Linked DNA regions of Tistrella mobilis. The protein of the gene in region 1 interacts with the protein of each later gene in a pairwise test. Links are inferred from orthologs where the notes say so. Each region holds a gene or a part of one and is shown on either strand. Other genes may lie near its edges. The genes, in order: ybgC and P7L68_RS17135.

Region 1 (15,742 bases):
ACACGAACGATGCAGGACGCAGGCGCCACGCCTCGTCCCTTATAGCCCAGGCCATGGGGCGGCAGAAAGACCGACACCTCAGAGAGAGACCGGTTCGCAGCGTGGCCCACCCGCAGAACGGCCGACGGCCGGTGCTCCCCGTTGGATGCGGGAAACACCGGCCGCCGATCGAGGTCAGAGCAGACCCTCAGGATACGGCCGGGCAGGATCCGGCCGGGCAGGATACCGTCGTCAGTTGACCAGCACGGTCACGGCGCGACGGTTCTGCGCCCAGGCGGCCTCGTCGGAACCGAGGACGGCCGGGCGCTCCTTGCCGTAGGAGATGGTCTCAAGGCGGTCCGGCGAGATGCCGAGCGCGACGAGATAGTTCTTGGCAGCGGTGGCGCGACGGTCACCGAGGGCCAGGTTGTACTCGCGGGTGCCGCGCTCGTCGGCATGCCCCTCGATCACAACCCGCTGCGCGGGGTTGGCGCGGAGGAAATCGGCCTGAACCGACAGGGTCTGGCGACCCTCGGCGGTCAGCGACGAGCTGTCCAGCTCGAAGAACACGCGGTCGCCGGCGGTCTGCTGGACGTATTCCCAGCTGCCGGGCTGCGCGCCGGTGGAAACGGTGCCCTGGCCCGAGCCATAGGACGACGACGACGAGGCCCCGCCCGAGGCGCCGGTCGAACCGGTATCTTCCGGCGCGGACGAGCAGGCGGCCATGAAGGCCAGGGCGGCGACAGCAGTGAGGATCTTGGTGCGCATTTTCTACCTAAGGTATCCGAGACATGTCGGAGCACCGGAAAGCGGAGAGGTAGTCCTGGCCGGCGTTCGCTCCAATCGCCAGCGTAGGTCACGCGAGGGTCATGACCTACCCGGTCGCCAGGCACACGACAGGTCAAAGTATAACTATTGACCTCATCGAATCAAGGCCGACCACGCCGGATCCGATGCCTCGCCGGGAGTGACGATCAACCGCTCGTTATATCCCGTGATATCAATCGAATACAGTCTGGTCGGTCCGCCAGGACGGTCTTGACGGAAGAAGGCGAGGACACGGCCATTGGGCGCCCAGGTCGGGCCCTCAACCAGATAGCCGTCCGTCAGCAACCTCTCGTCGCTGCCATCGGGGCGCATCACCCCGATGTAGAACCGTCCGCGGTTCATCTTGGTGAACGCGATCAGATCGCCGCGGGGCGACCAGACCGGCGTTGCATAGGTGCCGTTGCCGAAGCTGATGCGCTGGGCACCCGAGCCGTCGGCACCGGACACGTAGATCTGCTGACCGCCGGAGCGGTCGGAATTGAACGTCATCCGGCGCCCGTCGGGCGACATCGAGGGCGAGGTGTCGATCGCCTGCGACGAGGTCAGCCGCTGCACCGACCCGCCATTGGTGTCGAGACGATAGATCGAGGTCACGCCATCGCGCGCCATCGACATCACCACGCTGCGCCCGTCGGGGGTGAAGCGCGGGGCAAAGGTCATGCCCGGGAAATCGCCCAGCACCCGCTGACGGCCGGTATCCAGGTCGTAGATGAACACCCGCGCCTGACGACCCCGGAAGGCCATATAGGTGATCTCACGCGAGTTCGGCGAGAAACGCGGCGTCAGGACCTGATCCGCACCGTCAGAGAGAAAACGGTGGTTGGCGCCATCCTGATCCATGATCGCCAGCCGCTTGACCCGCTTGTTGGCCGGGCCGCTTTCCGCGACATAGACGATCTGGGTATCGAAATAGCCGCCCTCGCCGGTGATCCGCTCGTAGATCTGATCGGCGATCATATGGGCGACACGGCGCCAGAGCTTGGGGTCGACGCGATAGACCACGCCCGCCATCTGGGTCTGGCCGAACACGTCCCACAGCCGGAATTCGACGGCGATCTGGTCGCCTTCGCGCCGCACCTGGCCGGTGACCAGCGCCTGGGCGTTGATCTGCCGCCAGTCGGCGAAATCCGGCATCGGGTTCATCTCGGCCGGGCCCTGCAGGAAGGCGCCGCGGTCGATCGGCCGGAACAGGCCGGAGCTTGCGAGATCGTTCGCCACCACGCCCGGAATGTCGGCGTCGAAGGGTGCTGCCGAGGGATCGACCGCAAGGAACGGACTGATCGCGATCGGCATCGGCTCCACCACGCCACGGGTGATGTCGATGCGTACCTGCGCCGAGGCCGGCTGGGGCAATCCCGCCCCGCCCAGCCCCACGACCAGCCCGACTGCCGCAACCGCGAAGGCCCGCAGGACCGGCCGCATCTTCTGACGCGGCGCCTGACCGGCGGTTGCGGAACGGATCGTGTCTGTCATCGGCCCACCATGTTCTTCGGGTTGAACGCCAGGACAATGTCCTTGAGCTGCTCGTATTTGCCTGCCGGCAACTCCAGCGGACTTGCGGCACGCACGGCACGGACCGCGCTTTCCGCGGCCACGCGATATGCCTCTTCGCCCGGCCGCGACATCCGCGCGCGGTCGACCACGTCGGCAGACAGCACCGTACCATCGGGCGCCAGGCGGATGCGAACCTCGACCACGAGATTCTCCGCCTCCGGCGCGCCGACCGGCACCGACCAGCGTCGCTCGATCTGGCTCCGGATGAAGGCGATGTCGCTGACCGATACCTGATCGGTCTGCTGGGCATTGCGCTGCATCACGGGCGCCTGCGGCTGATTGGACCGCGCGACCTGCTGTTCGCGGGGGGCGTCCTCCTTCGTCTGCGATTTGAGCTGATCCAGGCTCTTACGCAGCGAGGCCAGAGGATCATCCGGCTCCGGCTTCTTTTCCGGTTCCGGTTTCTTCTCCGGTTCCGGCTTTTTCGGCGCTGGCTTGGGTGGTTCGGGCTTCTTCTCGGGCTCGGGCTTCTTCTCCGGTTCAGGCTTCTTCGGCGGTTCGGGCTTCTTCTCCGGCTCCGGCTTCTTCTCCGGCTCAGGCTTTTTCGGCGGCTCCGGCTTCTTCTCCGGTTCCGGCTTTTTGGGCGGCGGAGGCGGTGGCGGCGGCGGTGGCGGCGGTGGCGGCGGAGGTGCCGGCTGCGGCTTTGGGGCCGGAGGCGGCGGTGGAGGTGGTGGCGGCGGTGGAGGTGGAGGCGGTGGAGGTGGAGGAGGAGGTGGTGGCGGTGGAGGAGGAGGTGGTGGCGGTGGAGCCGCCGGAGGAGGTGGCGGCGGAGGAGGCGGTGGAGGTGGAGGCGGTGGTGGCGGAGGCGGTGGTGGCGGAGGCGGGCTGGCCTGCGCCACCTGCTTCTCGGGCTCGGGCTTCGGATCGGGCTTCGGACGCAGCTGCGATGCCCGCGTGACCTCGCTCACCGGAACGACGTCGATCACGATCGTCTGTTCCTCCGGCGGCAAGGGTCGGCTGAGCGACGGCAGGCCGAACCACAACAGCGCCGCAACGGCGCCATGTGCTGCCAGCGAATATGTCAGACCGCGCTTCACCTCAGGTCCGAAGCTCCATGGAATGCCGGCTTGGGGAAGCACCCTCCCCCGAAGCCACGATCCCGGCCGGTGTCAACCGGCACGGGGCCGAAAAGGTTCCCGCACCCGCGGGCCGTCAACGTCGGGCGGGCGTGCCCTGCTGTAGGGTGGTAACCAGCGAGACCTTGGTGAAGCCGGCGCCGGTCACGGCCCCCATCGCCTGCATCACCCGACCGTAATCCACGCTGCGATCGCCGCGCACGAAGATCCGGGTGTCGGTCTTATTCTTTGCCACCGCCATCAGCGTTGCCGGCAGCTGTTCCAGCGTCACTTCCTTGTCCTGAACGAAGACCCGCCCCTGGGCATCGACCGACACCGAAAGCGGTTCGTCCTGGCCGGCGAGCGGTGCCGCCGAGCTTTCCGGCAGGTCGACCTCGACCCCCGCGGTCAGCAGCGGCGCGGTTACCATGAAGATGATCAGCAGCACCAGCATGACGTCGACCAGCGGCGTCACGTTGATCTCGCTCATCGGCTGACCACCGCCCCAGCGCCGGCGGCGGCCATGCCCGTTGGAAGGTCGGATGCCACCGGCCATGGGTCAGCGCCTGTCTTCGATCTGGCGGGCGATCAGTGCGCCGAACTCGCCCGTGAAATTCTCAAGCCGGGCGCCGTAGCGGCCGACATCGCTCGACAGCTTGTTGTAGAAGATAACCGCCGGGATCGCGGCGACGAGACCGATCGCGGTCGCGAACAGGGCCTCGGCGATACCCGGCGCCACAACGGCCAGCGTGGTGTTCTTGGTCATCGCGATCGAGGTGAAGCTGTTCATGATGCCCCACACGGTGCCGAACAGTCCGACGAAGGGTGCCGTGGAGCCGACGGTTGCCAGGAAGCCCAGATTGCGCTCCAGAAGCGACATCTCGCGGTTGAGCGCGATCTCCATCACCTGCTGGATCCGCTGACGCAGATTGGCACGCGACGTGGCGTCGGTGAGCGCGGTGCCCTTGGCCTTGGCCCGGCGCCATTCGCCCATCGCCGCCGCAAAGACCTGGGCCATCGGATGGTCGGCCCGCTCGGAAATGGCGTCGTAAAGTTCTTCAAGGGACCCGCCCGACCAGAACCGGTTCTCGAAGTCGTCGGCGCGGCGCTTCAGCCGGCCCATCAACCGGAACTTGTCGAAGATGATCGCCCAGGACCAGACGGAGGCCAGGACGAGCATAAGCATCACCGCCTTCACGATGATGTCGGCGTTCATAACCAGGCTGAGAATGCTCATGTCGTGCGCTGCCACCGATCCGGCGAGCGCCGCCTGGCTCACGACCTCCTGCTCCATTCACGTCCTCCGTGGATCGGACGGGCCCCGGCACTGCCCGGGAAGCTGCCCCGCCCTCATTCATCGACCCGTTTGATTACCAGAGTTCGGCCGAAACCGCTGCCGTTTCACGAATTTGACACGGGGGACCGGCCGAAGCTCCGACAGTCGGACGAGGTGCGGACACCTCGTCCCCGGCCGTGAGCCGGCCACGAGATATGCCAACCCGCGTGACTTGTGAAGGGGCCATGTGAGACGGCGATGCGGTCGTTGTGGCGAATGTCATCGCGGCGCAACAGATCCCCGGTGGGAGCGCGTGCCGCACCGCAATATTCTCAATATTATACAAAGATTTACGAGAGGAAATTCACAACATGCCAATGCATTTGCCTGGACCCTGCCCTGCGTCGGACGCCATAATCGGCCCGGTCCGATCCGAAGGCATACGGACCGGGCAGCCGGCACCGCGCGTCTCCGCCGCCGATACCTGCCCCCGCAGGATGAAACCGGGCCGATGCAGCCCGATCCCTGCCCCTCCCCGCCTTCGGCCTGCACATACGAAAGGCACCTGTACCCATGACGTCGCTCGCCGATCTGTCCGCCGTTGAGCTGGGGCGGCTTTACGCCGCCGGGGACACCTCGCCCACCGAGGTGACCGAAGCCGTCATCGCGCGGATCGAGGCGTGGGAGCCGAAGCTCAACGCGACCTGGGCCTTCGACCCCGAGGCCGCGCGCGCCGCCGCCGCCGAGGCCACCAGCCGCTGGCAGAAGGGCGAGGCGCTGGGCCCGCTCGACGGCGTGCCGGTCACGATCAAGGAAAACATTGCGACCAAGGGCTGCCCGGTGCCTGTCGGCACCGCCGCATCGGACATGACCCCGGCCGCCGCCGATGCGCCCGCCGCCGCCCGGCTGCGCGAGGCCGGCAGCGTGATCCTGGCCAAGACCACCATGCCCGATTACGGCATGCTCTCGTCCGGCCTGTCCAGCTTCCACAAGCTGGCCCGCAACCCCTGGGACCTCAACACCAATCCCGGCGGCTCCTCTGCCGGTGCAGGTTCCGCGGCCGCGGCCGGTTATGGCCCGATCCATCTCGGCACCGATATCGGCGGCTCGATCCGCCTGCCGGCCAGCTGGTGCGGCATCGTCGGCATGAAGGGCACCAACGGCCGGGTGCCGGTCGATCCGGCCTATCTGGGCCGGGTGGTCGGCCCCATGACCCGCACCGTCGCCGATACTGCGCTCGCCATGTCGGTGCTGTCGAAGGCCGACTGGCGCGACGGCAGCGCCCTGCCGCCGGCCGATATCGACTGGATGGACCTGGACGGGCTTCAGATCCGTGGCCTGCGCATCGGGCTGATGCTCGACATCGGCGCCGGTATGGCACCGAATGCCGAGGTGCTGGCGGCGGTTACGGAAGCCGCACGGCGCTTCGAGGCGGCGGGTGCCGTCGTCGAAGAGGTTCCGGCGGTGCTGACCCGCGAGATGCTCGACGGTCTGGACGATTTCTGGCGGGTCCGCGCCTGGGATGATGTCGAGCGCCTGCCGGAAGCGACCCGCGCGAAGATCCTGCCCTATATCCGCGCCTGGGCCGAAAGCGGCCAGACCCGCAGCGCCCTGCAGGCGGTGCGCGGCCTGAACCGCATCTTCGAGATGCGCAAGGCCGCCGGCCGGCTGTTCAACGGCGGCGGCTACGATTTCGTCCTGTCGCCGGTCGCCCCCACCGTCACCTACCCGGCCGACCAGGCCTCGCCGCTGGACGATCCCGAGCGGCCGTTCGAGCATATCGGCTACACCGTCGTCTGGAACATGTCGGAACAGCCGGCGATCTCGGTCAATTGCGGCTACGACGCCAAGGGCCTGCCGATCGGTCTGCAGATCGTCGGCCGGCGCTTCGACGATCTGGGCGTACTGCGCATGGCGGCCGCCTGGGAGGGCATGCGCGACGAGCAGCGCCCCTGGCCGAATTTCGACTGACCGGAGCCGATCCGGGAACACCCGTCCGGCCGTCCCGCTCAACGCGGGGCGGCCGCCGCATCCGCAAGCGCGATCAGCGCTTTCGGCAGGCGCCGTGGCTGGCCGCTCGCCGGGTTCAGCGCCACGCATTTGATCCGGCCGCGCACCAGCGTCTGATCGCCGCGCGCCACCACCTGCTCGAACTCCACCCAGGCGGCCCCGCGGCCGGTGATCCAGGTCGAGACGGTCAACAGGTCTTCAAGCCGGGCGGGCGCCTGATAGTCCAGCGCCACCTCGCGCACCGCAAAGCCGAAGCCGTCATTCTCCAGCAGCGGCCGCTGATCGATGCCGCGGCGGCGCAGCCATTCGGTGCGGCCCCGCTCCATGAATTTCAAATAGTTGGCATAGTAGACGATCCCGGCGGCATCGGTATCTTCCCAATAGACCCGCACCCGGATGACATCGGGCTGAACGGCGGCGGGCGTGGTGTCCATGGGATCCTCCAAAGGGTTCGCGGCCTTCAAATGCAACCTGTGCGCCGCATTATGCGGATCGACACTACCGTCGCGCAAGATATCCCGGCGGGGGCCGCGTTCAAAGATCCGGGTCGGGGTCGGTCTCGGCGCCGGCGAACAGGTCGGCCTCGCCATCGCGGGCCGGCGGCATCAGCCCCAGATGCTGCCAGCCGCCGCGGGTCAGCACCCGGCCGCGGGGCGTGCGGGCCAGGAAACCCTGCTGGATCAGGAAGGGCTCGATCACATCCTCGATCGCATCCCGGCTTTCCGACAGCGCCGCCGCCAGGGTCTCCACCCCCACCGGCCCCCCGCCGTAATGGCGGGCGATGCAGCCAAGATAGCGCCGGTCCATGGCGTCGAGACCACGGGCATCGACCTCCAGCCGGTTCAGCGCCCGGTCGGCCACGCCGGCATCGATCGCCGCCGCCTCGGCCACGGCCGCGAAGTCGCGCACCCGGCGGAGCAGCCGACCGGCGACACGCGGCGTGCCGCGCGACCGTCGGGCAATCTCCAGCGCGCCCTCTTCGGTCAAGGGTGCGCCCAGCAGCCGGCCGCCACGACGAACGATCGAGGCCAGTTCATCGATCTCGTAATAGTTCAGCCGGAGCGGGATGCCGAAGCGCTCGCGCAGCGGCCGGGTGACCAGCCCCGCGCGCGTGGTGGCCGCCACCAGGGTGAAGCGCGGCAGATCGATCCGCACCGAGCGCGCCGACGGCCCCTCGCCGATCACCAGATCGAGCTGGAAATCCTCCATCGCCGGATAGAGGATTTCTTCCACCGCCGGGTTGAGGCGGTGGATTTCATCGATGAACAGCACGTCGTATTCGTTGAGATTGGTCAGGATCGCTGCCAGATCGCCGGCCCGTGCGATCACCGGCCCCGAGGTGGCCCGGAACCCGACCCCCAGCTCCTTGGCCACGATCTGGGCCAGCGTGGTCTTGCCCAGGCCCGGAGGTCCGTGCAGCAGCACATGGTCCAGTGCATCGCCGCGCGCACGCGCGGCGGCGATGAACACCGCCAGATTGCCCAACACCTGGCGCTGGCCCACGAAATCCGCCAGCCGTTCCGGCCGCAGCGCCGGATCCTGCCGGTCCTCGGCAAGAGCTGCGGGCTGAACCAGACGCTCGTCGCCGCTGCTCATCGCGCCAGTTCCTTGAGCGCGCCGCGAAGCAGGATCTGAACGTCGCCCGCCGCCTCACCCGCAGCTTCCGCCACCCGGCGCAGCGCCGGCTCCGCCTCCGCCTCGCGATACCCCAGATTGACCAGCGCCGACAGCGCGTCGTCGAAGGCCGCGACCTCGGGCGGTTTGCTGACCGCGGCGATGGCCTCGGGCGTCTTGATCGATTTCGCCAGCACCGCCACGTCGGCCGCACCGATGCCGACCAGCGCCGCCTTGTCCTTCAGTTCCATCACGATACGCTTGGCGAGCTTGGGACCGACGCCGGTGGCGCGGGCCGGCGCGCGGGCGTCCTGAGCCGCAATCGCCGAGGCCAGCGCGGTAGGGTCGAGCACCGAAAGCACCGCCAGCGCCACCTTGGCGCCCACGCCCTGCACCGTCACCAGCAGGCGGAACCAGTCGCGCTCCGCCCGGTCGACGAAACCGTAGAGATGAATGTCGTTCTCGCGCACATGGGTTTCTACGTGCAGCGTGGCGGCGGCGCCGGTACCGCCCAGTGCGCCCAGGGTGCGGCGCGAGGCCTGCACCAGATAGCCGACGCCATGAACGTCGATCACCGCATGATCGGCACCGATCTCGTCGACGATGCCCTTGAGCCGCGCGAACATGCCGGGTGTGGTCTCCCCTGTTGGGCCGCCCTAGCGGGCCCGGGCCGTCCAGCCGGCCCGCGTGCCCCCATGATGCGCGTGACAGATCGCGACGGCGAGTGCGTCATAAGCATCCGCACGCGCATCCCGGTCGATGCCGGGCAGCAGCCGGGCGACCATGGCGGCGACCTGCGCCTTGTCGGCGCGGCCGCTGCCGGTCAGCGCCTTCTTCACCAGGCTCGGCTCGTATTCCGCCACCACCAGCCCCGACTGCGCCGGCACCAGCAGTGCCACCGCCCGGGCATGGCCCAGCTTCAGCGCCGACATCGCATTGGCGTTGACGAAAGTCTGTTCGACCGCCGCCCCCGCCGGCTGATAGCGCTCCACCACCTCGTAGAGGCCGTCATAGAGCGTACGCAGCCGGTCGGAGAGAGCGGCCTTGTCGTCGGAGGTCACCACGCCATGGCCGACATGGGTCAGCCTGGAGCCCTCGGTGTCGATGATGCCCCAGCCCGTGATCCGAAGCCCCGGATCGATGCCGATGATGCGCATGGCAGGCAACAGCCCCTGACCCGGCTCAGCTGACCGGGCTCATCCGTTCAGCTTCGCCATCACCTCGTCGGAGACCTCGAAATTCGCGATCACCTCCTGGACGTCGTCGTTGTCTTCCAGCACCTCGATCAGCTTGAACAGGGTCTGGGCCTGTTCCTCGTCGATCGCGATGGTGCTGAGCGGCACCCAGCCGAGCTTGAACTCCTGCGGGTCGCCATAGCTGCCCTCCAGCGCCGTACGCACTTCCTGCAGCGCATCGGGCTGGGTGTAGACGACGTGGGTCTCGTCGTCGCTTTCCAGATCGTCGGCACCGGCCTCGATCGCGGCTTCCAGCATCGCCTCGGCACCCGCCACCGAAAGCGGATAGGTGATACGGCCGACGCGGTTGAAGTTGAAGGCCACCGAATTGGTCTCGCCCAGCGACCCGCCATGCTTGCTGAAGGCGGAGCGCACTTCAGAGGCGGTGCGGTTGCGGTTGTCGGTCAGCGCCTCGACGATCAGCGCCACGCCACCCGGGCCGTAGCCCTCGTACCGCACCTCTTCATAGTTCTCGCCGTCGGCACCACCGGCGCCACGCTTGATCGCGCGCTCGATATTGTCCTTGGGCATATTGGCGACGCGGGCCGCCGCCACGGCGCTGCGCAGCCGCGGATTGGAATTGGGATCGGCACCGCCTTCCTTGGCGGCGATCACCAGTTCGCGGAGCAGCTTCGTGAACACCTTGGCGCGCTTCTTATCCTGCGCGGCCTTGCGGTGCATGATGTTCTTAAACTGTGAATGACCGGCCATCTCTACCGCCAACCCTCTGGAGTCTGACCGGCAGCTCAGCAGGTTGAGCTGCCTTTTGTCCCTCGCCGGGCGGGCGCTCCCGCGCCCCTGGCCGCCGCCTCAATGGCGCCTTGCATCAACCATCGCAAGCCGCGGCTTGCGATGGTTGATGCAAAAACTTCCGCCACCGGTGGCGCCTGGCCTCCCGTGCTTCCGGACGCTTCGATAGCAGAACTCGCCGCCGGATGCATCCCCGGAGACGAAATCACGAGCGTTCAGGACCTCAACCGACCGTCTCGGCCTGCCCCTGGGGCAGGTGCAGCTGCAACAGGCTTTCCGGCATCGGCTCGGCACCGGGCCAGGCGGGGCTGAGCCGCCCGCCCACGCGCAGCGGCGCGATCGACTTCGCAAGGCCGGTCGCGTCGTCGGTCTCGATCAGCGTGCCGCAGATGGTGGCCGGTCCATTGGCCGGCAGCAGCTTCTGGCCGCGCATCTTCCGGGTGAAGCGGTCGAGCGAGGCGTTCTTGTCCATGCCGATGACGCTGTCATAGTCGCCGCACATGCCGGCGTCGCACTGAAAGGCGGTACCGCCCGGCAGAACCTGGTGATCGGCGGTCGGCACATGGGTATGGGTGCCGACCACGGCGGTCACCTGGCCGTCGAGGAAATGGCCATAGGCCATCTTCTCGCTGGTCGCCTCGCCATGCAGATCGACGAAGATGCCCGAGACGAGCCCGCCCAGCGGATAGTCGCGCAGCACCGGCGCCAGCGCCCGGAACGGATCGTCGAGCGATTCCATGAACAGGCTGCACATGACGTTGATCACCACAACCCGCCGGCCGTCGGGCAGGGTCGCCATGGTGGCCCCCCGGCCGGGCGTGCCGGGCGGAAAGTTGATCGGACGCACCAGCCGCTGGTCCTGATCGATCCAGCCCAGGATCTCGCGCTGATCCCAGATGTGATTGCCGGTGGTCAGGATGTCGACGCCGGCGGCATAGAAGCTTTCGCAGATCTTGGGCGTGATGCCGAAGCCCGAGGCGGCATTCTCCCCGTTGACGATCAACAGGTCGACGCCGAGGGCCGACCGGATGGTCGACGCATGATCGATCACCGCCTGCCGGCCGGAACGTCCGACCACGTCACCAAGAAAGAGTATCCGCACCGTTCGACCTTTCGTCTCTGCATCGTCTGTACATGGGCGCCTGGCACCGGCTGCGATACCGCCCGTGGATGGATATGAGGCGCGCCCCACGCCGCGCCCAGGGGTATTTCGGCTCACCTCACCGGGACCAGCAGGCCTTGATCGGTCAGGATCAGATCGAGCGGCCGGTCCAGCGGCCCGGCAGGCACCTCGTCCGTCACCTGGACGGCAAAGCACACACCGATCGTGAACGGCATCTGCCCGGCAGCCTCGGCCGCCGCCAGGGTCCGGTCGTAGAAGCCGCCCCCCTGCCCCAGCCGGCGACCGGCCGGGTCCACCGCGACCAGCGGCATCAGCAGCAGGTCGGGCGCACACGGGGCCGCGGTCTCGTCGGGCATCAGGATGCCGAAGGCGCCGGCCACCAGCCGGGCATCGGGCTGCCAGGCCCGGAAGCCCAGCGGCGTATCGGGCGCCGTCACCACCGGCAGGCAGAGCCCGGCGCCGGTGGCCGCCCCAAGGGCGATCAGCAGCGGCAACACGTCGATCTCGCCGCCCGCCGCCACATAGCCCGCAATCCATCGCGGCGGCCGCGGCAGCCGGGCCACAACTGCCCCCGCCTCTGCGGCAAAGGCCGTTGCGGCATCGGCACCGCCTGCCGCCTGCGCCGCGCGGCGCAAACGCCGGAAGTCGCGGCGCATGGCGGCCTTGCGGGCATCGAGTGCCGGGTCTGGCAGCCCGGGATCCTGCAGCGGAATGGTCAGGGACGGCGCTCCGGAGACAGGCCGGGACAAGACCGGCCGTAAACGGCGACGCCCCGGCCGCGAGGACGCGGCCGGGGTCGTTCGGAAACTGGCGGACGGGGACCGGCACGAAGGTTGGCGGTGAAAATCCACATGGACCCGCGTGTGCAGGTGGGCGCCGTGATCCCCGTGGCTTGGTCCGGGCGTACCGGTCCGGACGAACCGGCCGGTGCCCTATCCGCACGCACGGGGAGGGACAGCTCCCTCATGTAGATGGTATCGGTCCCTGGGATTTAGGTTGCCTCACCGAAAGGCCAGAGCCCGTCCTGTTTCGAGATTTAGAGTTTCTCGAGCCGGGTTGCAATAGTCTCGATGCGTGCCGCGAAATCATCGAGCGCCCGGGCGAGGGTCGCATCGACGTCAGCGGCGGAGCGATCGGCGGTGCGGCGGATCTTTTCCACCTCCACCCGCGCCCGGTAGAGCCCCTGTTCGGCCTCGTTGGCCTGCTCTGCCAGCAGGATCGCCGCCATCAGCATCACCCGGGCATCCACCGCCACGCTGCGGCCGCTCGCCGCCTGCTGCACCCGTTCCTCGACCTTGCGGGCAAGGGTGCGGACGCTTTCCTCCTGCCCTTCGCCACAGGCGAGCGTGAACGCCCGGCCCAGGATGCGTACCTCGACTTCGGCCATGGCTTTCTCGTCTCCGATCCGGTTCGGCTCAGCGGTCATCAAGCACACGCCCGATGACGCCCATGGCCCGGTCGATCTGCTCACCCGCCCGGCGGCCGCGATCATCTGCGCGCAGACGGGCCTCTTCAGCCTCGGTCAACGCCGCCTTCAGCCGGTCGCGTTCCGTCGCAAGGGTCTCGATCTCGGCCCTGAGCGCGTCGATCCGGGCACCGGCCGCCCCGGAAGCGGCCGCCTCTCCGGACGCCCGCGCCTGGGTCACCCGCTCGGCCGCCTTGCGACTCGCAGCATCCAGCCGCGTGAGCGCGCTCGACAGCCTCTGCCACGCCATTTCCATATTCGCCATAGATCCGGCCACCATGAAGACAGGAGGTTGCGCTTGTTCGTCGGCACGGCCCAAGCCGGGAGAACCTCGTCAGGATAGCACGGCCCGGCGCAGGGCCGGAACGCGATGACCAACCGTTGCATGGGAATCCGATCCCCATCTCCGGCAGGCCGGGACTGACGAGCTGAACCGACATCCCCCGAAAGCCGGTGCCGGCCGCCGGGGGGCGCGCACCTCGGATCGGGCGGGTTGTCCCCGCCTCGACGGCGCCCCGCCAACATAGGGAGCGGGCGCCCCCTGCGTCAATGAGTGATGCCAGGGACCATGGGCGTGATGCCAGGGACCAGGGCCGCACTGCGCCAGCGGTCACCGCCGGGCATAGGCGTCGAAGGCATAGGGACCGGACATGCGGTTGTCGATCATCTCGGGCACATGCGGCGGGATTTCGGGATGGCCGGGATCGAACAGGCCACAGGCCCTGAGTGCACCGGTCAGCGACAGCCGCGCCGGGATCCGCTCCAGATAGACCCGGACCGAACAGGGCATATGGGCCTGATCGGCCGACACCCCCAGCTTCACCCCGTGCAGCCGGGTCCAGCGCAGGGCGTAGTCCGGATAGAGCACCGTCTGGGTCAGCTCGATGCCGGCGCCGTATTCGTAATCCGACATGAACACCCGGTCCCCGGCGACCAGGGCCGCACCCTGATAACGGTAGTGGCGCCGGCCGGGCCGGTCATGCGGCCCCATGCGTTCCAGGCGCCGGTAGAAGGTCCGCCCGTCCTCCACCGAGAAGACGATCAGCCCGCGGATCACCTTCCCCTTCTGTGACATGGAATAGTAGTATTCGAAGAACATGCCGGTCAGATTGCGGACCCGGGCATCGCCCAGGGCCATCACCCGGTCGAAATGCTGGCGCAGCCGGCGGTTGGTGGTGCCCTCGTCCAGACCGCGGACCCGGACGATCTCGGCAAAATCGCGCGGCGGCAGCATCATCTCGTAGGGTTCGACGCCGAAATAGTCACAGATCTTGCGCAGCAGCGCCGGCCGCGGCGCGGAGCTGCCGGCCAGGTAGCGGTTGAGCTGGCTGCGGTTGATGCCGAGATCCCGCCCGACCTGAGAGATCGACGGCCGATACGAGCAGAGCAGGCGAAGATTCTCGGCGATCTCGGTCATCTGCGCTCTTTGATGCTGTAATCGCACAAATCTGCATCAGATTGAGCACCGAGTGCCGCATTGTCAAGCAGGGGCCCCATCGACACCATTTCATGGCAGCCTACGTGCCTTCGGCGCGATGCCCTCGGACCATCTTCGCGGGAAAGACCCATGCCATGACACCGCGCCCCCATGCCGGCCGGGCCTATACGCTCGGCATCATCACAGGCTCCGGCCCCGAAGCCGGGCTCGATCTCTGGGCCAAGATCCTGCGCCATACCCAGGCGTTGATGGGCACCAGCTTCCGCGGCGATCTGGACGCGCCGCGGCTGGTTGCGGTTTCGGAACCCGCTCTCGGGCTCTCGATGGACCTCAGGGCCAACGAGGCGGTGGTCTGGGCGGCAATGGAGCGGACGGTGCGGGAGATTGCGCCCGGGGTCGATGCCTTCGCCATTGCCTGCAATACGCTGAACTGGTACGCCCCGCGGATCGATGCGCTGCTGGCCGATATCCCCGGCGCCGGTCAGCTGGTTTCGTTTCAGGGCGTGCTCCATGACGAGATCCGGCAGAGCGGCGCATGTCGAATCGGGCTGCTGGGGGCAGCCCCGGTCGTGGCGCTCGACGACCACTCCGCCTATGCTGGCCTCGCCGCCCATGTCGCGATCGAAACCCCGGCCGACCCCGACCGGCTGCAGACGCTCATCCACGACGTGAAGCGGCTGGGTGGCGCCCATCCGTCACTCCGCCCGCGGCTTGAGGAGATCATCATGCAGATGCAGGCCGAAACCATCCTGCTCGCCTGCACCGAGCTGCCGCTGATCGCGCAGCCGGTGGCCGGGCGGCAACTCATCGACGTGACCGATGCGGTCGCGGCCCGGCTGGCGGCGCTTGCCCTCGGCCATGCCGGCATGAAGGCGGCCTGATGCGCCTGCTGCTCATCCACACCGGCGGCACCATCGGCATGGGCGATACGCCCGACGGCCTCGGCCCCGTCGACGGGCTGGTCGAGGCCGCGGTCGAGGCGCGCCTGCCCAAGAACATCCGGCTGACCACCCGCGTCTTCGCGCCGCTGCTCGACAGCGCCGATGTCGGCCCGGCGCACTGGAACCGGATGCTCGACCTGATCGACGACCATCCGGGCACGCCGGTGATCGTCACCCACGGCACCGACACCATGGCCTTCACCGGTGCCGCGCTGTCGCAGGCACTGGCGGGGCTCGGCCGCCATGTCGTGCTCTGCGGTTCCATGCAGCCGCTCGGCCGCCACGGCGATGCGGAAGACAATCTCGATCTTGCGATCGATGCCGCCCTCCGCCCCGGTGAAGCGGTGATGCTGGCCTTCGCCGGCCGCCTGATGCCGGCGGACGGGCTGGTGAAGCACGATTCGCAAGGCGCCGACAGCTTCCGGGCCATCCCGCAGGCTCCGGCCTGCCCGCCACGCCGCCGACGGTTCGGCG
Region 2 (6,610 bases), 1.0 Mb from region 1 along the record:
TGGTCCAGCTGCGCCTGCCCCGTGCGATCCTCGCCATCGTACTGGGGGCCGGGCTTGCCATGTCCGGGGCTGCGCTGCAGGGGTTGCTGCGCAACCCGCTGGCCGACCCCGGAGTGGTTGGGGTTTCGGCTTCGGCCGGGCTCGGCGCAGTGGCGGCCTTCTACAGTGGTGCGGCTGCTGCCTGGTCGCTGGCGCTCCCTCTCGGCGGCATCGCCGGGGCTCTCGCCGCCACACTGATTCTGGCCGTCATCGCTGCGCGGGGGGCCGGCACCACTGCACTCATCCTCACCGGTGTCGCCATCGGCAGCTTTGCCGCAGCACTGACCGCCCTCGCCCTCAACCTCGCCCCATCACCCTATGCCGCGCTTGAAATCGTCTTTTGGTTGATGGGATCGCTCAGTGATCGCAGTATGAATCATGTCTGGCTGGCAGTGCCACCGGTGGCAGTCGGTCTGGTGATTCTTGCCCGGCTGGGACGGGCGCTCGATGCCATGACGCTGGGCGAGGATACCGCCGCAAGCCTCGGTTTCGACGTAACCCGCACCCGGCTGGCCGCCATTCTCGGCACGGCGCTTGCCGTCGGGCCGGGTGTTGCGGTGGCAGGAGCGGTGGGCTTCGTCGGCCTGATCGTGCCGCATCTGCTGCGACCACTGGTCGGCCATCGCCCCGGCGCCCTGCTGCTGGCCGCAGCTCCGGCAGGCGCCGCCTTCACTCTCGCAGCCGACATCGCAGTCCGCCTGCTGCCGACGCGTCCCGAACTCAAGCTGGGGGTGATGATGGCGCTGATCGGCGCGCCCTTTCTTGCGTCCCTGATCCTGAAGACCGCGCGAAAGGATGGCTGAGCCCATGGATATCGCCAGCCTTGAGGCACGACATCTGACTGTTGCGGGCCAGGATCGTCCCCGGCTCGACGATCTGTCCCTGTCCCTCGGGCCGGGACAGCTGGTGGGGTTGATCGGCCCCAACGGCGCGGGCAAGACCACGCTGCTGCGCCTGCTCGCCGGCCTTCGACCGCCGCAGAACGGCGACGTGTCGGTCGGCGGGCAATCGCTGCATCTTTTATCCGCAGCCGCGCGGGCGCGGCAGATTTCCTACCTGGCCCAGGGCGCCGATGTGCATTGGCCGCTTCCGGCGGATGCGGTGGTTGCACTGGGCCGCCTGCCCCATGGCGACGGACGCTCCGCCGCGGACCGCCATGCGGTTGCCCGGGCCATGGCGATCACGGGGACCAACGGTTTCATCGGGCGCCGGGTCGACCGGCTTTCGGGCGGTGAGCGGCTGAAGGTGCTGCTGGCCCGGGCTCTGGCGGTCGAGGCACCGATCCTGCTTGCGGATGAACCGGTCGCAGCCCTCGACCCGGCCCATCAGCTCGATGTGATGGGACTACTGAGGGGACTTGCGCATGAGGGCCGGCTGATCGTGGCGGTGCTCCATGATCTGGGCCTCGCCGCCCGGTTCTGCGACCGGCTGGTGCTGCTGGCCGAAGGACGCCTGATCGCTGACGGCCCTCCCGAAACCGTGCTCACCCCCGACAGGCTTGCCCGGGCCTATGGCATTCGTGCGCTGCACGGCCAGGCCGAAGGCCTTCTTCTGGTCGTCCCCTGGGCACGGACCCAGACATCAGAACATCCAAGGGAGGCTATGACATGTCGCTGACATCCACATCCGGATCCGAGGATGCCGGCGCCTTGATCGGCCGGCTTCTGGCCGATCCTGCCCAGGCCTGGAGTACGGGCAGCTTCGGGGCCATCGCCGAATTCATGCGCGACGCGGACGAGCCGCTCCTGGTCGACGCCTCGAACAGCCCCGCAAGGCGGCAGCTGGCCACCGCACGGGGGGCCATTGCCGTTGCCCGCCGGAACGATGTGCAGATCCTCGCCTACGAAACTCCCTCTGCCGACGGCATCGGCTGGTCATCGGCCATCGCCTTCTGCCTCCCGGATGCGGCCGCCGCCGGGCCGGCGCGAACCGTGGTCACCGAACTCGGCCCGGATGCAGATGCCGTACGCCCTGAGGATCGGGAGGGCATCCTGTTCGATCTGGGGCTTGGCATTCCCCATGCCGAGGCCTGTGTACGGGCCTCCACACCCGACGCACTGGCTGTCCTGCGTGCCCTGTCGGGGCAACCTCTGCTAAGCGAAGACCCGGGGCCAAGACGCGCCGTGGCAGGTACAGGCGCCCATCGGGTCTTCACGACCCGGCTGGCCAGAATCGAAGTCTTTCAGGCTGTTCCAAAAGCGGGGGAAACGTCTCCCGAAGGACCCCATACCCATCTTCTGCCCAGACTTCTGGCTTCGGGCCGGGCAGCCTCTGCCAATACGCCGATCCCGGACGGCATGGTTGCCGGGCTGACGCTGCACGCCTGCAACCCTTTGCGCGATGCCCTGGGGCGGCCTCGGGCCTTTGATGCAGCCGCCCATCAGGCCTTTCAGCAGCTGATGTCGCGCCACGGTGAACCGCGGGTGGTGGCCCTGCGCGAGCAGTTCCTGACTGCCCTGCATGACGGCATAGCACCCGTTGCGCTGGTCGATGACAATGGCGAGGATGCCCGGCATCTGCGCGCGGCACTCCGGGTTGCCCTGCGTCAGGCCCGGCAGACGGCAGCCGTTCCGCCGGCGGTTCTCGATGCCTGGAGCGATGCCATTGACCCCGCTGCCCGTGGGCGAAGCCCGGAGGCAACCTGCGGGTAAGCGCTCAGTCGCCGGCTGCCGCCTCGGCGGCACGGCGGCGTTCGCGTTCGATCCGGCGCCACTTGGCGACATTCGCGTTGTGCTCGGCGAGCGTGCGTGCAAAGACATGGCCGCCGGTACCATCGGCCACGAAATAGAGTGCATCCGTCTCGGCCGGCTGCGCCACGGCCATCAGTGCAGCCCGGCCCGGCAATGCGATCGGCGTCTTCGGCAGGCCGTCGATCTCATAGGTGTTCCAGTCATGGGCATTGCCCAGATCCGATCGGGTGATGCCCCGGTCGATCCGGCCGGTGCCTTCACTGAGGCCGTAGATGACGGTTGGATCAGACTGCAGGCGCATGCCGCGCTTCAGGCGGTTCACGAATACCCCGGCCACCAGCGGCCGTTCCTCGGGAATGCCGGTCTCCCGCTCCACGATCGAAGCCAGGATCAGCATCTCCTCGGGTGAAGACAGCGGCAGATCCGCTTGCCGTGCCGTCCAGGCCTCGTCCAGCGCCTTGTCCATCGCTGCCTTCATCCGTCGGATCAAGGCGCCGCGATCGTCGCCACGGGTGTAGGTATAGGTCTCGGGCAGCAGTGCACCTTCCGCGAAGCCGTCCATCGGCGGCATGTCGCCGCTGAGCAGGTCATCGCCTGCCACCGCTTCCCAGGCGGCCCGAAGCGTGATGCCTTCGGGCAGGGTCAGGCGGTGCAGCACGACCCTGCCTTCGACCAGCATGTCGATGATGTCCGACGGGCTCTGCCCCGGCTCGACACGATATTCGCCGGCCTTGAGCCGGGTCTGCACATCCAGCAGCACCACTGCCGCCCGGAAGGCGGCCGGCTGGTCGATCGCACCGGCATCGGCAAGCGCGCGGGTGATTCCGGCGACGCCGGTACCCCGCTGTAGAAGCACGGTCCGGGGCTCGGTAAGCGGTCCGGGTGTCTCCAGCCAGACGGAGCCCCACCACAACAACGCCCCCGCCCCCGCGACGATCAGGGTCATCAGGGAGACGAGGGCGATGAGGAGATGCTTCAGGAAGCGCACGGCAGATCCCGCAGACCCCGGATCATACTGCCGGTATCACTCGGTGCGGCTCATTCAGGCCGGCCGAAGATCACCGAGGCGTTGGTGCCACCGAAGCCGAACGAGTTGGAGAGGGCATAGCGCACCTCGCGCTCCTTGGGCTGATGAGGCACCAGATCGATGTCGCAGCCCTCGTCCGGATCGTCCAGATTGAGGGTCGGCGGAACGACGCCGTCGCGGATCGAGAGGATCGAGAAGATCGCCTCGACGGCGCCGGCAGCACCCAGCAGATGACCGATCGACGACTTGGTCGACGACATCGACAGCTTGTAGGCCGCCTCGCCGAACAGCCGCTTCACCGCGGTCAGCTCGATCACGTCACCGCGCGGCGTCGAGGTGCCATGGGCGTTGACGTAATCGATCTGGTCGGGGTTGAGGCCTGCCCGCTTCATCGCCGCCTGCATGGCGCGGAAGCCACCATTGCCGTCTTCCGACGGCGCGGTGATGTGATAGGCGTCGCCCGACATGCCGTAGCCGACGACCTCGGCATAGATCTTCGCACCACGAGCCTTGGCGTGCTCAAGCTCTTCGAGCACGACGACGCCCGCACCCTCGCCCATCACGAAGCCGTCACGACCCTTGTCCCACGGGCGAGAGGCCCGCTCGGGGGTGTCGTTATAGCCGGAGGACAGGGCTTTGGCTGCCGCGAAACCGGCAATGCCCATGCGGCAGACCGCGGCTTCAGAACCGCCGGCCACCATCACATCGGCATCGCCCCACATGATCAGCCGCGCGGCATCGCCGATGGCATGCGCACCGGTGGAGCAGGCGGTAACGACCGCGTGGTTCGGGCCGCGGAAACCGTATTTGATCGAGACCTGGCCCGAGGCCAGATTGATCAGCGCGGCCGGGATGAAGAACGGAGACACGCGGCGCGGACCGCGCTGTTCCATGGTGACCGCGCCCTCGGCGATGGTCGGCAGACCGCCGATACCAGAGCCGATCATGACACCGGTGCGATCGAGTTCTTCCTCGGCCTCCGGAGCCCATCCCGCGTCGCGGATCGCCTCGTCGGCGGCCCCGAGCGCGTAGTGGATGAACTCGTCCATCTTCTTCACGTCCTTTGCGGGAACATAGTCCTCAGGACGGAAGGCATCCTCGCCGGCACCCTTGGGCACCATGGCGGCGATGCGGACGGAAAGGTCGGACACATCGAAGGTGTCGATGTGACGGATTCCGGACTTGCTGGCGAGCAGACGCTCCCAGCTCGCCTTCACCCCGACCGCGAGCGGAGTGACAAGACCCAGCCCGGTGACGACGACACGTCTCATCTCGGTCAGCGCGTCCTTTCTGCCTGAATTGGGTCGCGTGCCGGCAGCGCGAAACCTGCCGGAACGGCAGAAGCGGGCGTTGCAGCCAATCCCGTTCCGGACCGGCCGACCACGCCCGTTTCATAGCGGATCTCCGCGGCCCGTTCAGGGCGGCGCGGCAGAACCGGCTGCGGGGACGCCTGATCGGCATCGCCGCACCGGCTCCGGAGGATCAGCTCACCCGCATGGAAGCGGGCGCGGCCGCACCGGCCCGATGGCCGGCACGTCGCCCGGAGACCGGTCCGATCAGGACTGGTTCTCCTGGATGAACTTGATGGCGTCCTGAACGGTCAGGATCTTCTCCGCGGCGTCGTCAGGGATCTCGATCCCGAACTCTTCCTCGAAGGCCATCACGAGTTCGACGGTATCGAGGCTGTCGGCACCGAGGTCGTCGATGAAGCTGGCCGTCTCGGTGACCTTCTCTTCGTCGACACCGAGATGTTCGACCACGATCTTCTTCACGCGCTCAGCAATGTCGCTCATCAGTCGTCGTCCCTCAAGCTCACTGGCAAGTGGCGTTCGTTCGGGCGTAGCGCCGTACTGCCGTTTGTCTCGTGCCTGGCAGCCCCGCCGAAATCGAACAGGGCTGTAGCACACTTTCCGCACCTTGGCCAGCCGCGGCGGACATGCCGCGGAAACGAAGGATGCGGGGCTGGTCCGGTTCGCGTCCCCGGCCCGGCGGTCAGATCATGACCATGCCGCCGTTGACGTGGAGCGTCTGACCGGTCACGTAAGCCGCCTCGGCGCTCGCCAGATAGACGATAGCCGCGGCGACGTCTTCCGGCGAGCCGAGACGGCCCACCGGCACCTTATCGAGCAGACCGGTCTTCTGCTCGTCAGTCAGCACGTCGGTCATCGGCGTCGCGATGTAACCGGGTGCAACACAATTGGCAGTAATCCCGCGCGAAGCCACTTCGTGCGCGATCGCCTTGATCATGGCGGTCAGCCCGCCTTTCGAGGCGGCATAGTTCGCCTGCCCCGGATTGCCCATATGCCCCACGACCGAGGTGACGGCAATGATGCGGCCGTAGCGGCGCTTCATCATGCCCTTCATTGCTGCGCGGGCCAGGCGGAAGCCGGCCTTCAGATTGACGTCGATCACCTGATCGAAATCGGCGTCCTTCATCCGCATCAGCAGCGTGTCGCGGGTGAGACCGGCATTGCTGACCAGAATGTCGAGCCCGCCCATGGCGGCTTCGGCATCCTTCACCAGCTGTTCGGCCGCACCATCCGCCGCCAGATCGGCAGTCAGGACATGGACCCGCGAGCCAAGCTTGGTGGCAAGACCTTCCAGCGCGTCCGCGCGGCGGCCGTGCAGCGCAACCACGGCGCCCTGAGCATGGAGAGCGCGGGCGATAGCGGCGCCGATGCCGCCGGTGGCCCCGGTCACGAGCGCGGTGCGCTGCGTCAGATCGAACATGGATGATCCATCACTGTGGTGGACGGGAAAGATCGCAGACGGGCGTGAGACCGCCCTCAGAGAGACTTCAGGAACGCCTCGATCTCGGCCGGAGTTCCAACCGACTGGGCCGAAAGCGAGCGGT

The links.
Region 2: the proteins of ybgC (region 1) and P7L68_RS17135 interact in binary tests that used the Escherichia coli proteins (3 or more experiments, as listed by UniProt). The link is inferred for Tistrella mobilis from one-to-one orthologs.

The regions. Positions count from the first base shown.
Region 1 is NZ_CP121017.1:1,453,558-1,469,299, reverse strand. What follows is about bases 5,420-8,148. They hold ybgC (tol-pal system-associated acyl-CoA thioesterase), read right to left. Parts: upstream 7,137-8,148; coding sequence 6,702-7,136; downstream 5,420-6,701. Other genes in these bases: ruvB (Holliday junction branch migration DNA helicase RuvB), read right to left, coding at 7,237-8,148; P7L68_RS12445 (amidase), read left to right, coding at 5,420-6,663. Also shown: peptidoglycan-associated lipoprotein Pal, read right to left, coding at 232-747; Tol-Pal system beta propeller repeat protein TolB, read right to left, coding at 901-2,229; P7L68_RS12465 (TonB C-terminal domain-containing protein), read right to left, coding at 2,277-2,621; P7L68_RS12460 (hypothetical protein), read left to right, coding at 2,957-3,259; protein TolR, read right to left, coding at 3,514-3,972; protein TolQ, read right to left, coding at 3,976-4,710; more of P7L68_RS12445, read left to right, coding at 5,266-5,419; more of ruvB, read right to left, coding at 8,149-8,298; Holliday junction branch migration protein RuvA, read right to left, coding at 8,295-8,942; crossover junction endodeoxyribonuclease RuvC, read right to left, coding at 8,973-9,473; P7L68_RS12420 (YebC/PmpR family DNA-binding transcriptional regulator), read right to left, coding at 9,513-10,262; P7L68_RS12415 (YmdB family metallophosphoesterase), read right to left, coding at 10,525-11,403; P7L68_RS12410 (5-formyltetrahydrofolate cyclo-ligase), read right to left, coding at 11,517-12,080; P7L68_RS12405 (cell division protein ZapA), read right to left, coding at 12,461-12,811; P7L68_RS12400 (hypothetical protein), read right to left, coding at 12,840-13,139; P7L68_RS12395 (helix-turn-helix domain-containing protein), read right to left, coding at 13,500-14,306; and 2 more genes.
Region 2 is NZ_CP121017.1:2,489,286-2,495,895, forward strand. The notes cover bases 3,932-6,610. They hold P7L68_RS17135 (acyl carrier protein), read right to left. Parts: upstream 5,550-6,610; coding sequence 5,313-5,549; downstream 3,932-5,312. Other genes in these bases: fabF (beta-ketoacyl-ACP synthase II), read right to left, coding at 3,932-5,027; fabG (3-oxoacyl-[acyl-carrier-protein] reductase), read right to left, coding at 5,749-6,486; fabD (ACP S-malonyltransferase), read right to left, coding at 6,543-6,610. In the rest of the region: P7L68_RS17110 (FecCD family ABC transporter permease), read left to right, coding at 1-842; P7L68_RS17115 (ABC transporter ATP-binding protein), read left to right, coding at 847-1,656; P7L68_RS17120 (hypothetical protein), read left to right, coding at 1,647-2,690; endolytic transglycosylase MltG, read right to left, coding at 2,695-3,717; more of fabF, read right to left, coding at 3,768-3,931. UniProt on the Escherichia coli protein: Carrier of the growing fatty acid chain in fatty acid biosynthesis.